DNA from 3 places in the Paenibacillus sp. T2-29 genome. Region 3 is predicted to be linked to each of the others. Evidence: a T-box and tRNA genes for the amino acid it is inferred to sense, from the RefSeq annotation. Region 3 holds a T-box; the other regions hold tRNA genes.

Evidence for each region. A T-box is a leader RNA that pairs with one kind of tRNA and senses whether it is charged. The one in region 3 lies ahead of leuS (leucine--tRNA ligase), so its partner is inferred to be a tRNA-Leu.
Region 1: it has a tRNA-Leu gene. The T-box ahead of leuS (leucine--tRNA ligase) is inferred to sense a tRNA for this amino acid. The anticodon was not compared.
Region 2: it has a tRNA-Leu gene. The T-box ahead of leuS (leucine--tRNA ligase) is inferred to sense a tRNA for this amino acid. The anticodon was not compared.

What each region holds. Positions count from the first base shown of each region.
Region 1 covers NZ_JBREVE010000003.1:214,985-220,632, forward strand. The annotation lists gene ACU1JV_RS10585 (DedA family protein) at 1-562, shown strand, start outside; gene ACU1JV_RS10590 (xanthine phosphoribosyltransferase) at 648-1,220, shown strand; gene ACU1JV_RS10595 (hypothetical protein) at 1,322-1,666, shown strand; gene ACU1JV_RS10600 (hypothetical protein) at 1,805-2,026, shown strand; gene ACU1JV_RS10605 (carboxymuconolactone decarboxylase family protein) at 2,143-2,472, shown strand; gene ACU1JV_RS10610 (hypothetical protein) at 2,614-3,150, opposite strand; tRNA gene ACU1JV_RS10615 (tRNA-Leu) at 3,373-3,457, shown strand; gene msrA (peptide-methionine (S)-S-oxide reductase MsrA) at 3,670-4,182, shown strand; gene ACU1JV_RS10625 (divergent polysaccharide deacetylase family protein) at 4,311-5,246, shown strand; gene ACU1JV_RS10630 (N-acetylmuramoyl-L-alanine amidase) at 5,221-5,648, opposite strand, start outside.
Region 2 covers NZ_JBREVE010000003.1:140,413-146,060, reverse strand. The annotation lists gene ACU1JV_RS10225 (GntR family transcriptional regulator) at 1-8, opposite strand, end outside; gene ACU1JV_RS10220 (sn-glycerol-1-phosphate dehydrogenase) at 199-1,350, opposite strand; gene ACU1JV_RS10215 (hypothetical protein) at 1,519-1,722, shown strand; gene fabV (enoyl-ACP reductase FabV) at 1,833-3,011, opposite strand; gene ACU1JV_RS10205 (winged helix-turn-helix transcriptional regulator) at 3,228-3,584, opposite strand; gene ACU1JV_RS10200 (NAD(P)H-dependent oxidoreductase) at 3,782-4,312, shown strand; tRNA gene ACU1JV_RS10195 (tRNA-Leu) at 4,404-4,488, opposite strand; gene ACU1JV_RS10190 (N-acetyltransferase) at 4,870-5,304, shown strand; gene ACU1JV_RS10185 (GNAT family N-acetyltransferase) at 5,408-5,648, opposite strand, start outside.
Region 3 covers NZ_JBREVE010000001.1:863,807-869,454, reverse strand. The annotation lists gene ACU1JV_RS04290 (CvfB family protein) at 1-521, shown strand, start outside; gene ACU1JV_RS04285 (class I SAM-dependent DNA methyltransferase) at 525-1,298, shown strand; gene ACU1JV_RS04280 (tautomerase family protein) at 1,371-1,760, opposite strand; T-box leader at 1,940-2,197, shown strand; gene leuS (leucine--tRNA ligase) at 2,259-4,697, shown strand; gene comER (late competence protein ComER) at 4,678-5,523, opposite strand.

The sequences.
Region 1 (5,648 bases), on a different contig from region 3:
GATGTTCGGCTTGCTTGCCCTTGGAGTAGCTGGTATGCCGATACCCGACGAAGTGCTAATGATCGCCTTTGGCGGGCTCGTGTCTCAAGGACACTACAACTTTATTGCCGCGCTGGCAGTCACATTTTTCGGTAGTATGACAGGCATGATGCTTAGCTACACATTGGGTCGCCTGCTGGGCAAGCCACTATTGCACCGATACGGTAAATGGGTGAGGCTTACGCCCTCCAGGATTGCCTCTTCCGAAAATTGGTTCGGGCGCTATGGTACCTGGGGAATTTTGTTCGGGTATTTTGTCCCCGGCTTGAGACACGTATCATCCTATCTGGCAGGCACAACCCGTCTAGGTGTTTTTCGCTATATCGGCTATGCATCGGCAGGAGCTTTGCTGTGGTGCGGTACATTTTTGGGGATCGGACATGCGGTGGGCATGCACTGGGAACAGGTGGCTAAGCTGATGGAGAAGGTGACGCACCAGGTAGGTTTGATCGTTATTCTTTTAATCGTTTTGGGAGGAATCATCGCATGGTTCTGGAACAAACGTAAAAAAAATATCACATGAACGCATGGAAAGCAGGCTATAGCTTGAAAGCGGCGGGTGAAGTATGGTACTTTTACCGCATAGGAATGCCGTGGGAGGTCATGGAATGGAAGTATTAAAGAAACGAATTTTAAATGAAGGCGTGATTGCGTCAGATCAGGTGCTAAAGCTGGATGGATTGCTTAATCATCAGGTTGATCCAGAGCTGACAATGGAAATGGGACGAGAGTTCGCGGCCCGTTTTCGGGAAGACAAAATCACCAGAGTAGTGACCGTGGAATCCTCAGGCATTGCCATCGGGTTTGCGACAGCGTTGGAGTTGGGTGTACCGTTGGTATTTGCTCGTCGTAAAAAGACTTTATTAGCTGATCCGGATGCGCTGTGTGAGCGTGTACCTTCGTTTACAAAAGGTATTGTCACAGATATTATGCTGTCTCGTCAATTTATTCATGAGCATGATCGTGTGTTGTTCATTGATGATATTATCGCTAATGGCGATGCGGCTCGAGGCATGGTTAAAATTATTCAACGCTCTGGAGCGGAGTTGATTGGATTCGGAGTTGCGGTTGAAAAAATGTTTCAGGCTGGAGCGAGAACCATCCGTGAGCAGGGCATCCGTGTAGAATCATTGGTTAAAATTTCGTCGTTGGCTGACGGTAAGATAGAGTTTGCTGAATAGTAACAATTCGAAACTCCGGATCCTTATTTCTAATAATAACCTTTGCATGAGCATCAATTTCGCTTATAATATATATAAGGTTTGGGAGAGGAGGCAGCAACATGGGGAATGAACAATTGACCGAACAGTTTTTTCTGGAAAAACTGGCAGCGGCTAAAGTGCATTTTGAACGCGCCTTGGATTGTAAGCATACGGAATTCGACGATTTGTATCCCTATATGATTGAACATCCTCAGTTTTTTTGGTATAAACGCTATGTGGCCTGGTCTGAGTTGTTGACATTGGTTAACCTATGCGAAGAATTGTCTTTCTCTTGGAAAGAAGAATTTACTGCTCACCAAGTGGAGTATGTAGAACAGCGAGTGTTGTCTGCACAAGTGCTGGACTTCTGGTACGAGAAGAACGATACAAAAGAACATGATCACAGTGTAAATCAGTCGGGATAATTTGTTGCTCTGTTGGCAATCCATATAAGTAGTAAGCGGAAGAGACCTAAATGATTCGTTTAGGTCTCTTTTTAAACTTTTTTCATGTATATAAAATTATGGCGTTGTGTTGAAAAAATGGACAAGGAGGGGGCATGGATGATAATGGACGAAGAATTGGATGCTTATCGACTTTCTGGTGAAAAGGTACGCGTCGTACGCGATGGATTGGAGTCCAATGATGTGGTTGGCATTGTACTGGCATGGGATGATGAACAGGTGCTTATTCGCCGCCAGAATCGACGTGTGGTCAAGTTGGATCGCAGCTATACATACCAGCCGTTCAGCGAGCCGCGTCACAATCCGATAGAACTGGATTAAGAAATGAGTTCTAATGGGGATTGGATAAAAAAACTGGGTGCTTCATTAGGCATACAGAAACTCTAAACCGGACACAGTAATGAAGCAAAACTCAACAGAGAGGGCGTGCTGTGTTAATGACGGTTATGGACGAAAAAGTACATGCATACAAGGATCAAATCAGCCATTTGGAAGATAAGTTACCCGAGGTAGTTCATGCCTATCATCGCTTTACCGGAGAATGCTTTCAAGCCGGCAGTTTAGATGAAAAAACCAAGCAACTGATTGCGCTAGGAATTGGCTTATTTGCCAACAATGAGGTGTGCACGTTTTATCATGTGAATGAGGCGCGTTCCAAAGGAGCCAGTGATCAGGAGATTATGGAAGCCGTTGCTGTAGCTGCTGCAGTTGGTGGAGGACATGCTCTAAGTCAAGGGGTTACACGTGTACAGAAGGCGCTACATTAAAACGAATCATCCATACAGATAACTCATATTCGAAATAGGGGAAATAGATTGATCTGAACAAATGATAGTGATGTTTATGGAAAGAAGCTTCCGAGCACAGTTAGTGCCTGCGGAAGCTTCTTTTTGCATGTAGTGCGGGGATTATGCTCTTTTGCTTGCAGCAAAAGCAGCAGGGCGAGGGGATTTATGCTTATAGGCAGAAGAGGATGCAATCCAACTTCGCCCAACAACGCGTAGGGGTTTGGGGGTTGAGTTATTGGGTAATTCGGGGCGATATTTCTCTGGCAAAGGTAGAGACGCCGTATGAGGCATAGAGGTAGGGAGCCCCAAATAAGCTCGCATTCGTTCATACATTTCTTTGCGCAATGCGGACATAGGCATACTGAACTGCTCTTTAACGCCTTTATATATATAGGTGGCGTGAACGCCGGAGTGGTTTTGTTGTATGTCTAGAACACGAACATGATACTTCTTAAATTCATGTTTAATTTCAGATAGCAGGATTCCGGTACGATCTATTCCTGCGTTAACCATTTCGACATAAAGATCAGGGGTTTTCAGCACGCCGCTTTCTTGAAGAATTAGGCTGTCACGCTCAAATACTTTTTGAATAAAGGTAAGGAGCAGATAACTTTTCACAAGAGAGCATGAATGCTGAGTAGTATCTGAAGAGATCATTACCATTCACCGCCTTAGGGAAATGTGATGATAATTCATAGTCATGGAAGTAAAGGAACCTTTGTTCCTAAGAACTTATGTTCTTATATTATCGTATTATTCCTTTTTTATCAAGAAGAAATAAAGAAAAACAAAAGATTTGACAACTTTATTTGAGCATGGTATGATCTATCTTGTCGCTAAGAAAGATTGATTCCTTCGAGATAGACGACAAATATATATGCGGTCGTGGCGGAATTGGCAGACGCGCACGGTTCAGGTCCGTGTGGGCTAACCCCCCGTGGAGGTTCGAGTCCTCTCGACCGCATCCATTTAGAAAAGGTTTATAGAATTGCTATTGTAGCAATTTTATAAACCTTTTCTTATGTTCGGAATTATTGCAGACTTCCAGCGAGGATTCCAATACAAGGGTTTGAACTTTATTCAAGTTCATAAGCAATTCTTTTATAAGTTTAATTTTTAAGATATGATAGAAGATAATGCATTTGTTGATGAAGCTAATGAAAGGTTGGATGAAAGATGGAGAAAGCAACTTTTGCAGGCGGATGCTTCTGGTGTATGGTGACTCCGTTCGAGGAGCAGCCGGGCATTTATAGTATTGTCTCAGGCTATACTGGAGGGACGATTTCCGATCCGACCTACGAACAGGTTAAAACAGGAACAACAGGGCACTATGAGGTGGTGCAGATTACGTTTGATCCTGAGCTGTTTCCTTATGAAAAGCTACTTGAATTGTATTGGCCGCAAACAGATCCTACCGACGGAGAAGGTCAGTTTCAGGACCGAGGCACACAATATAAGCCTGCAATTTTTTATCATACGGAGCAGCAACGAGAGCTTGCACAACAATCCAAGGAACAGTTGGCACAAAGCGGACGCTTTGATAAGCCAATTGTAACGGAGATTCTTCCGGCTGCAATTTTTTATCCGGCAGAGGATTATCATCAGGATTATCACAAGAAGAATGTGAAGCATTATAAGGAAGATCGAGCCCAATCCGGTCGTGATGAATTTATCGATAAAAACTGGTAAGCAGCTTTAATATACGTTATTATGCGCACTTCAAGGCAGATCAGAGATTATATCTCAGATCTGCCTTATACATATTTAAACGGTTTTACTCACACAATGAAGGGACAGAGAAGGAGGCTGACCCCCAAATGAGTACACGACGGAAGCTACACATGAGAAATATAATAAAAAAGGCTTTAAAGGCATCACGCAACCGGAAGAATTCGTCTTATGCGCTTGTACACCATGCAAGATCTAGAATGCAAATAATCGTAGTGCTTTGTATTTCAGTCTGTATGTTATTTATGGTCTGTAAAACTGCTGTTGCCGAAGCAATAGACCAACAGAACCAGCAGCAAAAGAGGGTTGCTGTCATTATTGATGATCTAGGAAACAACATGAAAGGTACCAAGGAGATTTTAAATTTACCTGTCAAAATCACCGTTGCTGTAATGCCCTTCCTGCCAACAACCAAACAGGACGCTATGGAAGCGCATAAGCGTGGTCATGATGTTATCGTCCATCTTCCAATGGAGCCCAAGCAGGGCAAGCCTGAATGGCTTGGACCTGGAGCAATCAAGGCTAATATGACGGATGAAGAAGTACGCGCCAAGGTGACCGCAGCTATCAAGGATGTTCCTTATGCCATAGGAATGAACAACCATATGGGCTCCAAGGTCACCTCAGACAAGCGCATTATGTCCATCGTTCTTGATGTTTGTAAGGAACATGGACTATTTTTTGTTGATAGCCGAACTAATTATTGGTCAGTGGTGCCTGAACTTGCCGCTAAAAAGGGAATGCCACCGGTGCGAAATGATGTTTTTTTGGATGATGTTCATACACTCGCTCATGTGAATCGGCAACTTAGCAAAGTGGTTGAATGGTTGGCAGAACACGACACCTGTGTAACGATTGGACATGTTGGCGTGTCCGGCATGTATACCTCCTCAGGGCTTCATTCATCGGTTCCTAAATTAAAGGAACATGCTCAGTTTGTAGGCATTAGCGATCTAGTGCGTGATGTATGGGGGTGGACAGGAGATCCAGCCACGAATACTACCACGCCGTCAGATGGGCAATAATGCCTTCGGCAATAGCTTCAGCAATCCTTTTTTGGCCGCGATCCCCAGAAAGTAGGGCTCTGTCTTGTTCGTTGCTGATAAATCCGGTTTCCACTATTACAGCGGGATGTTGAATTTTATTCAGAAGATAAAAGGGTTTTCCGTATATGGTTTGTCTATTCATGCAAAATAAGCGGTTTAATGAACGCTGGATCTGCTCAGCTAACATATAGCTGCTGCCTTCATCCTGATACAGTACAATGGGTCCACGTTTTTCGGCACGTTTGGCCCAATTGACATGCAGGCTTACAACCACAGCAGTGGGCAGTTGTTCTGTTAAGCTTTTACGTTGGGCGAGGTCTTTAAGATGCCGCGATTTGGACTGCAACCAACGGTTATCATCACTCAGTGCGTAGTCCTTGT
Region 2 (5,648 bases), on a different contig from region 3:
GGCGCCATAATTTCCTCCGTACTTGCCATATCATGTACCTATTCGTATTCCGATTATAGCATATCGTCCATTTGTACATACAAATGTTACAGGAGCAGGATATCGTTGTATAGCTGCTGGAGGCATAAAGCCATTCACAAATCCCTTCCCATGCTTAGACTGAGTATCTAAAGGACTCTGGTGTAGGTGTAACACACATTACGAACGGAGCAACTGGTGTTCATTCATATACTTGAGTCCGGTATAGCGATCACGCAAAGTATGTGCCGTACGCAAAGCACGATCAAGCTGTTCCTGCGTAACCCCCAGATCGGCAATGGTAGACGGACCTCCAACCTGAGCTAGCCATGCACGCATCTGTTCCGATGTAGGCAAAGTCCGATATACTTTAAAAGCCTCCACATCCTGATTGGCAGCCAATTCCCTGTACATATCAGACAGTAAAGCAGAGGCAACGCCCACTTTGGCACCATGCAAAACTTGCTTGCGCCCCTCTGCAATAAAATCCATCTCAATTCGGTGAGAAATATGATGCTCTCCACCTGATGCAGGGCGGGAATGATCAATCATCAACATCGAAATACCGGATGCAATCAACGCATTCATCAACACCTCGACACCTGTCTTGCTGCCTGCCGCAATCTCATCAACATGCTCTACACAGGCACGTAAAGCCTCCTCGGTAATTCGGTTAGCCACAGGTGAATACGGCTCGTTTCCCAAATCTCTGGACACATGCCAGTCTGCTAATGAGGTAAACTTACCGAGCATATCGCCAAAACCCGCAGCAGTCATCGTTTGAGGGGCACTCTCCAGTACGGACAAGTCAGCGAAGATCGCCTCTGGCGGGACGGCTTGGAACGTCTGCTTGCTTCCATCCACAATTAATGGGGCACCGGCGGAGGTAAAACCATCTACGGAGGCAGCCGTTGGGACTGACAAGAACGGTCGATTCATTTTATAGCATACAAAGCGAACCAGATCGTGAATTGTACCGGACCCTACAGCAAGTACAGCCTGACTTTGATCCGCTACACCCAGCAGAACCTTCATAATATAAGTTTCATCAGCAATAACATCCCCTACCGCATTCGGAGGCAGCCGGACTACATCAACTGTCAAACCTGCTTCACGGATGAATTCAGCTACTTTTTTCCCTGCTGCTGCTGAAGTATGCTCATCCTCTACCAGAGTGACATGCCGATAATTCTGTTGAATCAAATAAGGAGCAATGGATCCAAGCGCTCCATCCCGTACCTCAATAAACAATTCAACCTTTCGGTGAGGATGATCAGCGTTACTAGCCTGCGCCTCTTCGTTCCACAGCTTGATTTGCTCATTCATATTCATTTCATCAGCCTCCTGAAAAAGGAATAATTTGTACAAGAATGATCCATACTAATAAATAGATTCCGTTTGAAAACGATTACTATTTAATTGTACGCACAAGTGTAGATACAAGTCCAGAAAAAACGTACAAGTTACTATTCAATTCAACCATTCGAAAGGAACATAATTATGAAATTTGGAACGGACATTGCCTGCGCACTCGGGTTACTGGCAGGTACAACGTTTGGCAGTGGGATTGCTTTTTTGTTCGGCTGGCAAGCTTATCGCGCACTGACTTCTGTCACGGTTTTTGGCATTGCAGGGATTATCATTACCATTGCCGTTTTTCGCTTGCTGCACCAAAAGTCGCTTTCCACGTCCAATTCTCGGTGAAATTTGTTGGTGAACGAGCCCATTTTTATTTGCCTGCATACATAAAAAACGGGTCTCACAAGCCATTTGCAGCTTGAGAGTACCCGTTTTTGACTTGGAACCTATTGTACTTAATTCGTGTGAACTTCTGGATCAACATCCAATTCATAATCAATTTCATCAAAACCGAATCCAAACAATTGAAGGAAATCCAGACGGTATTGTTCAAGATCACCCAGTTCGGATACGTTTTCGGTAGTGATCTCAGACCAAGCCGCTTTAACAGCTTGCTGCACATCATCTCTCATTTCCCAGTTGTCCAGACGAATGCGTCCTTCTTCGTCCGTTTCCACAGTGGACCCACTGTATAACGTCTCGAACAGACGTTGCGCCTGCTCAATACATCCCTCATGCAGTCCTTTTTCTTTCATGACCTTAAACAGTAAGGAAATATACAGAGGCACTACAGGGATAGCGGAACTGGATTGTGTAACCAAAGCTTTATTCACTGAAACGTAGGCCTTCCCATGATAAGGCTCCAGTTGCTTTGTTAAAGTATGCGCTGTGGCTTCCAAATCATTTTTAGCTTGGCCAATGGTTCCTTTACGGTAGATAGCCTCCGTAATCTCGGGACCAATATACGAGTAAGCCAGTGTGGTTACTCCTTCAGCCAGCAGGTCGGCTTCTTCTAACGCTTTTAACCATAAAGACCAATCTTCGCCACCCATGACCGTGATGGTATTATCAATCTCCTCCTGCGTAGCTGGTTCCAGCGTAATTTCCGATACGACACCCGTATTCGTATTCACCGTTTTATTCGTAAAAGGCTGTCCGATAGGCTTGAGAACGGAGTTGAAGGTTTCACCCGTATCTGGATGGGTCCGCCGTGGTGAGGCGACACTATACACGATCAGGTCTACCTTGCCCAGTTTTTCCTTGACCAGCTTTAACGTCTCTTGCTTAATTTCATGGGAAAAAGCATCTCCATTAATGCTTTCCGCTATGTAGCCAGCCGCTCTGGCCGCTCTTTCAAAGGCCACTGTATTGTACCAGCCTGCCGATGCTGTGCGTCCCTCTGAAGCAGGACGTTCAAAGGATACTCCAATGGTGTCAGCTCCCATACCAAAGCTTGCAGCAATGCGTGAAGCCAGTCCATAGCCTGTGGATGCTCCGATCACGAGTACCTTTTTAGCTCCTTGTAATGCTGTGCTGTCTTTGATGTAGTTGATTTGACGATTAACATGGGCCGCACATCCTACAGGATGCGCAGTCGTACATATGAAACCACGAATTTTCGGTTTAATAATCATTGCAAGGGTCCCCCTACTTTGGCATTCATTTAATATTGATGGAATGGTTGTCCAGTCATAACTATATTACAAATCAGCTTGTGGCTCAACATATAACATAGTACTTGAAGGCAACCGATCATATACTCGACAACAGACATCCCCGAACCACCGACTCTATAAAAAAAGAAAATCGCCGTAAACATCATAGTCTCCAGCGCTCTTTCACTCCACTATTCATTTTGACTCACTTTCTAACAACCGCACATCTTCTCCTTGCTGTTGTCTTTTTTTGATATTCGATCTTCCCCAGGTACACATTAAATCAATTATTTCATTTGCTGTTATACCATATTCTGTTATATAATATTCCACTTTTGGAGGCATTTGATTATACACATGTCTGCCAACGATGCCATCCTTCTCAAGTTCACGGAGCTGCTGTATAAGGACTTTTTGAGAAACCCCTGGAATACTACGCTGTAATTCACTTGTCCTCTTTCTACCAGACATTAGTAAGCATATGATTAAAGATTTCCACTTACCTCCGATGATCTCAAGTGTTGCTTCTATGCCTAAATTATATTGTTTCATACGACCACCTCTTCAACGCTAAAATAACTAAGTTGATCTAATTAATTCTATAATCACATATCTTTACTCTAAGTACCATGCACACTTTCAAGTAACTATATTACTTTATTGTGTGTATTTACTTTTTTTATAGCGTACAGAATAATAATACGTATCCACAAAAAGCAAATGATGCTATGTAAGAAAGGTGATTTATGATGAAGACTCTCGTGATTTTAGCACATCCGAATATTGAAGATTCCAGAGTAAATCAAAGATGGAAACAAGAATTACTTCAATATACCAATGAAATTACAATTCATGAAATTTATAAAGAGTATCCAAACTGGAATATTGATGTTTTGAAAGAACAAAAGTTACTTGAAGCACACAACAATATCATATTTCAATTTCCTTTATATTGGTACAGTTATCCTCCTCTGTTAAAAAAGTGGTTTGATGATGTTTTTACGCATGGATGGGCTTATGGTTCAAAAGGTGATAAGTTAAAAGGAAAGAAGCTAGGGATCGCCATGTCGATTGGTGATAAAAAAGAAAGCTACTTATCTACTGGTTCCGTTACCTTTACGGTAGATGAAGTTATAGCACCTTTCAAAGCAAGCGCAGTACATGTTGGCGCCACGACATTACCCTATTTCGCTGTCTTTGGAGCCTCGTTTCAAGCAAGTGACGAAGACATTAACCAGAGTGCAAAAGACTATATTAAATATATATTCCAGTATAAATAAAATGGCTATTTACAACATGCATCTTAACCATATAAAAACAGGCTCTTGGTGGCATCCAGCCAATCCAAGAACCTGTAATGGTTAGGTATAATGCGGTCGAGAGGACTCGAACCTCCACGGGGGGTTAGCCCACACGGACCTGAACCGTGCGCGTCTGCCAATTCCGCCACGACCGCATACTATGTATTGACGGCAACATCTTTAATTACCGTAATTAAGATTATATCTTGCATAGAATTTAAAAGCAAGCCATTTTTATATTATATTTTCTATGAATAATACTAGCAAATATAATAAAATCACTGGATATCACCAACCAGATATGGTAAGATGAACGCATCAGGAAAGGAGGTGCGTCAACATCAATAATCACATGTTGAGCGTATCCCTTACCCGGTCCGTTATTCTCTAATTTACAGAGTTGACGGAGGCGCGGGATACGGATCAAGGTTTTAATTAAGCGCCACGGGTAGAAAGACCGTCTACGGACGGTCTTTTTTATTTCAGTATCATACTTAATATAGATAAGATTACATAATGTGAAAAGAGGCGTTACAATGTCGATTAGACCTGTGAAAGTAGAAGAGTTGAAAGAACTGGTAGCCATCTGGCTGGATGCTTCTGTAGAAGCCCATCATTTTATTGCTCCACAGTATTGGAAATCTCAAGCTGCCGAGATGGAGAACAAGTACCTTCCCCTCGCTCAAAACTACGTTATCATACAGGATGATCATACGATTGGCGGCTTCGTTTCCATGTTGGATGGATACTTGGCTGCTCTGTTTATACGTGTTGATTCTCAAAGAAAAGGCTATGGCAAGCTACTATTAGATTGGGTTAAGAAGCAGCATGACGAAATTCAATTAAAGGTGTATCAGTCCAACACGAAAGCATTTAACTTTTATACTAAAAATGGATTTACCATTCAAGCGGAATCTGTGGATGCCGAAACTGAGGAGAAGGAATTTGTGATGATATGGACTAAACATTAATAATAATGAAGCACCCTTTAACTTTTTAGAACAAAGGCTCCGCTCCCGTATCCATACGGCACAAGCAGAGCCTTTTAATTTTATCTACTAACTGTCTAGTCTCTTACTTAAGCCCATATACCTCGGTATATAAAATCTCTTTAAACGGAGCAAACGCCGATTCAGTCAACGCATCTGGATAGCTCATAATTTGAAGTCGCAGATCAGCCTGTCCTTCTCTTAGAGGGGGCTGTACATATTCAAAATGGTTCAAATGGAATCCCAATCGTTCGTAAAAACCGATTCTTCTTCGTGACCATTCATCTACTGGCGGCTCAACCTCTAGCACTACCGGCTGATCAGAC
Region 3 (5,648 bases):
GACTGCGAGCTAAGCTGGCAGGGGAGCAGGAACTGGCTCCATTGTGCTTCCATGCTCCTAGTTCGTGGCTTAATACATGGGTGCAGGCGACGGTGTACAAGCCGCTTCAGATGGGCACATTCGTCCTGGTGGACGGGGGTGTGCTTGGTTTTGGTGCAATAGGGATGATTCATTCCTCGGAACGTAACCGCATGCTTCGCTTGGGCGAGGAGGTTAAGGTACGGGTCACGCTTGTTCGCGAAGATGGTCGGGTCAATCTGGCGATGTCGCCACGCAAGGAAGTAGGCCGTGATGAGGATGCGGATCGGTTAATTGCATTTCTGAAGGAACGTCCGGGTGGCGGCATGCCATATTCTGACGCAACGCCGCCGGATATTATCAAACAACGGTTTGGTATCAGTAAATCCGCCTTCAAGCGTGCGATGGGCAAGCTGATGAAGGAAGGACTGGTTACACAAAAAGAAAACTGGACCTACCTGGTGGAGACAATGCCTAAACCGAAGGACGGGAATGGGGAATAAAAGATGGCTTCTTACCGCAAGTTTGCCTATGTGTATGATGAGCTAATGCAGGACATGCCGTACCCGGACTGGTTGCGCTTTGCACGGCAGGCTTGGGATCGATACGGTATGCCACATACAGTGGCAGAGCTGGGCTGCGGAACGGGCTCAATTACGATTCCACTGGTTAACTCGGGTTTCGAGGTGGCTGGCATCGATTTATCCTCTGACATGCTGGCAGTAGCCCGTCGCAAAATGGAAACCACTCCTCAAGGACAGCGATTGTTTCGTGAGGGAAGCGTTCGCTGGATACAGCAAGATATGCGAGAATGGATTTTACCGGAGCCCGTGGATTCTGTCATTTCTTTTTGCGATTGCCTGAATTATTTACTTGAGGAAGAAGATATCATTTCTACTTTCCGCAGAACGTATGCTGGTCTGAAGCCTGGTGGAACCTTTCTGTTTGATGTACATCACCCCCAGACTTTTTTGCGTTATGATGAAGAACAACCATTCGTACTGGATGAACGCTCTATCTCGTATATCTGGACATGCGCATTGGACACTCTACGTTGTGAAATTGAGCATCATCTCAGTATCTTTGCCAAAGCAGAACATGAAGGACGCGATCTGTACCAGCGTTTTGAGGAAATTCATGTACAGCGTGCTTATGATCCAGACTGGATGAAGGCAGAATTGTCCAAAGCGGGTTTTCGTGATGTGAAGGTATATGCAGATTTTGAATGGGTAGAAGCAGAAGATGACGCGGCGAGACTTTTTTATGTCGCTGTAAAATAGCTAGGAATCATTGAGCTAATATAGAAAAAGAAAGACGCTTTTCATGAAGTCATGAAGGGCGTCTTTTTGCACTCATATATTCACTTTATAGTTCAGCTGAAGTTCATCACCTGGTACACCCCGAATGCCCCAATTCTGTTTCGGGGTTTCAAATATAGTAATCTCAAGATCCTGTGGAGAAATCCCCAAAAGTTCGTTAATTCTTTGAAATAACAGGTTGATGAGTTGCTTCTTAGCTTCTGTCGTTCTGCCTTCAAAGATACTGATCTCAATAATGGTGTACGCCTCGGAGCGACCATCGGCATATATAAAGTCTTCATGATTCATAGGGAAGAAACGATGAAACCTCTTGTTTGGAGGATAGTTGAACGCATCCACCACGGCAGAGTGAATTACCTCTGAAAGTTGCTTTTTGATCGGATTTAGCTTTTCTTTGATCCCGAAAATTTTAATCTGTGCCATGTCTCAGCTCACCTTTCTTATCTCATCTCAACTTGAATCATTGTAACTTGGAGTTATTATAAAACATTCGTATTCATGTGTCATGGACAACTAGTATGAAGATGGGGTTTAGTATCAAATGTAGTCTTTATTTGACTTTTTTCGCGGTTTTCAATATAATAGTGCCATTATTAACGGTTAAACAATCGCTGATGAGGAATAGTAGTTTTGACTGGACATGTAGAGAGCCGGCGGGTGGTGCAAGCCGGTTGACAGTGCAAAGCGAACTCACCTCGGAGATATGCGTCCAACGCAGGAAAGCACTATATAGGTGTTAGCATTCTGTTATTAACACGCATCGGATCACCTCCGTTATCAGGTGCAAAGGGAGTAGAATGCGAAGAACGCTTTCTGCTAACTAGGGTGGTACCACGGGAATATAACCTCTCGTCCCTAGCGCTGACACGCTACGGGATGCAGAGGTTTTTTTGTTGCATACCGTTTGAGGAGGAAAAGACAATGACAGACACACAGCCGAAGCACGGCTATCAACCGCAAAGTATTGAACCAAAATGGCAAAAATATTGGGATGAGAACAAGACGTTCCGCACTGGGGAAGAGCCGGGCAAACCGAAGTTTTATGCTTTGGATATGTTTCCGTACCCGTCTGGAGCTGGTCTGCATGTAGGCCATCCGGAGGGATACACAGCTACAGATATTGTTTCACGTTATAAAAGAATGCGTGGCTACAACGTACTGCATCCAATGGGTTGGGACGCCTTTGGTCTGCCTGCCGAGCAGCATGCGCTGGATACAGGTGAGCACCCACGCGAAATTACGGTAAAGAACGTAAACAACTTCCGCCGTCAAATCAAATCACTTGGCTTTTCATATGACTGGGACCGTGAAATCAGTACAACTGATCCTGATTATTACAAATGGACACAGTGGATCTTCATCCAGCTGTATAAGCGCGGTCTCGCTTATGTAGCTGAAGTGCCTGTTAACTGGTGTCCAGCACTGGGAACAGTACTGGCGAATGAAGAAGTTATTGACGGTAAGAGTGAGCGTGGCGGCCATCCGGTTATCCGCAAACCAATGCGTCAATGGATGCTGAAAATTACGGAATACGCGGATCGTTTGCTGGATGATTTGGAGGAGCTGGACTGGTCCGAGAGTATTAAGGATATGCAGCGGAACTGGATTGGTAAGTCTACCGGTGCAGAGGTTCATTTCCCAATTGAAGGCTATGACGAGCAACTCACAGTATTTACAACCCGTCCAGATACGCTGTTCGGCGCAAGTTACTGTGTGCTGGCCCCTGAGCAGGAATTGGTGGATATGATTACTACACCTGAGCAAAAGGACGCTGTACAACAGTATCGTGAACAAGCTGCTCGGAAAAGCGACTTGGAGCGCACGGATCTTGCCAAAGACAAAACAGGCGTATTCACAGGAGCTTATGCAGTGAATCCGGTGAACGGCGAAAAGCTGCCAATCTGGATTGCGGACTATGTACTAGCAGGCTACGGAACAGGTGCAATTATGGCAGTACCGGGTCATGATACACGTGACTGGGAATTTGCTAAGAAGTTCGGATTGAAAATTACTGAGGTCGTTCAAGGTGGAGACGTGGACAAAGAGCCATACACCGAGGATGGCCCGCATGTCAATTCAGGCTTGCTGAATGGACTCACCAATGAGGAAGCTATTCCGAAAATGATCGAATGGCTCGAAGCTGAGGGTAAAGGACAGGGCAAAGTTACCTATCGTCTGCGTGACTGGCTGTTCAGCCGCCAACGCTATTGGGGCGAGCCGATTCCAGTAATTCATCTAGAAGATGGAACGATCAAAACGGTTCCTGAGGATCAACTGCCGCTCGTACTGCCAGAGATGGACAATATCAAGCCTTCAGGTACAGGTGAATCCCCGCTGGCGAATGCGATAGATTGGGTAGAAATCGTTGATCCTGAGACAGGTATGAAAGCACGTCGTGAGACAAATACGATGCCGCAATGGGCAGGAAGCTGCTGGTACTACCTGCGCTTTATTGATCCAAAAAATGATAAAGAGCTTGTATCCAAAGAGAAACAGCGCGAATGGATGCCTGTTGATCTGTATATTGGCGGAGCGGAACATGCGGTTCTTCACTTGCTGTATGCCCGTTTCTGGCACAAAGTACTGTATGATATCGGCGTAGTGGAAACTAAAGAGCCTTTCTATAAGCTGGTCAACCAGGGTATGATTTTGGGCAACAACAATGAAAAAATGAGTAAATCACGCGGTAATGTCATCAATCCTGACGATATTGTAAATACGTTTGGCGCCGATACGCTGCGTATTTATGAGATGTTTATGGGGCCGCTGGAAGCAACCAAGCCATGGAATGAGAATGGGGTTGAGGGAGCGCATCGTTTTCTGTCCCGCGTATGGCGCCTGTTTGTTTCCGAGGATGGTAGCCTGAACGAAAAAATTAAAAATGACGGTGGTAGTGACGAGTTCAAACGCACCTGGCATAAAACACTGAAAAAGGTAACTGAGGACCTGGACGCATTGCGTTTCAATACAGCAATCAGCCAGCTGATGATCTTCACCAATGATGCATACAAAGCAGACCTTCTGCCGCGTGCAGCGATGGAAAACTTCGTGCAAATGCTGTCTCCGCTTGCACCGCATCTGGCCGAGGAACTGTGGCAGCTGCTGGGACACAACGAGAGCATTACGTACGCGGCTTGGCCTGCCTATGATGAAGCATGGACGGTGGACGCTGAAGTGGAAATTGTCATCCAGATGAATGGTAAAATTGTACAGCGTGCAACGATTGCCAAAGATCTTGATGCCAAAGCAATGGAAGCCTTTGCTTTGTCGCTGGACAGCGTTCAGGAAGCACTGACTGGTAAAACGGTTCGCAAGGTAATTGCTGTTCCTGGTAAGCTGGTTAATATTGTTGCCGGTTAAGCGGCTTTAGGCCGAAGGAGACATCTATCTTTTGCATGTCCTCTTCATACTTGTTGTGCGTGGCCCGTATTAGCTCAGGGAAGACACTATGCAGGCTGATGTCCAACAATGCGAGAGCTTCGGCGGTGATCCCTCCGGGAACAGCTACTCTTGCTTGTAACTCGGCTGGTGTCATCCCGCCTTCCGTGAGCAGCTTTCCAGTACCGATGATCATTTCACCGGCCAATGCGCATAGTTCCGTACGGTCTATACCCGTAGCTTGAACTGCGGCTTGAATCCACTGGTCCATAAAAAAGGCCAAGAAAGCAGGACCGCAACTCGAAAAATCCGATGTGATCCGTGTATGAGACTCTTTAACCCGAATTGGCCTGCTGATGTGGGACATAAGCTCTTCCAGAAGGGAGCGATCCTCCTCTGTAATCCGGTTTCCATGGATGCATAGTGAGGCTCCGCTTCCAATCTGGTGAGTGATACTGGGAATAATTTTGGACACTTTGGCTTTCAGTGCATGCTCCAAAATACGGATCTGTACTGGACTTGTGATAGAAACGACGATCTGCTCTTCTGTAATGACGTTGCGTATTTCATCCGTTACGGTTTTTGATTCCAGCGGCTTCACGCAGATAAATAGAATATCGCTTTCCGCTGCCGTCTCACGGTTGCTTTGAGCTGCATGCAAACCTGGATAACGACGGGCTAGCTCGGCTACCTTGGAATACGTTCGGTTGCTTGCTAATATTTGCTGCGGTTTGAGTGCGTCCGAATGAATAAAAGATTCAATTAGCAGACTTCCCATGCTGCCAGTCCCGATAAATCCAACTTTCATTGTTCAACGTCCTCCTTTCATACTTTGCGGTATAGACGCTGTGCTGTCATTCTTCTTAGTGTATGCACTTGGTCTTGGCCGACATGACGAATTTTATGTCTGAACACATTAGATCATGCTTGGGG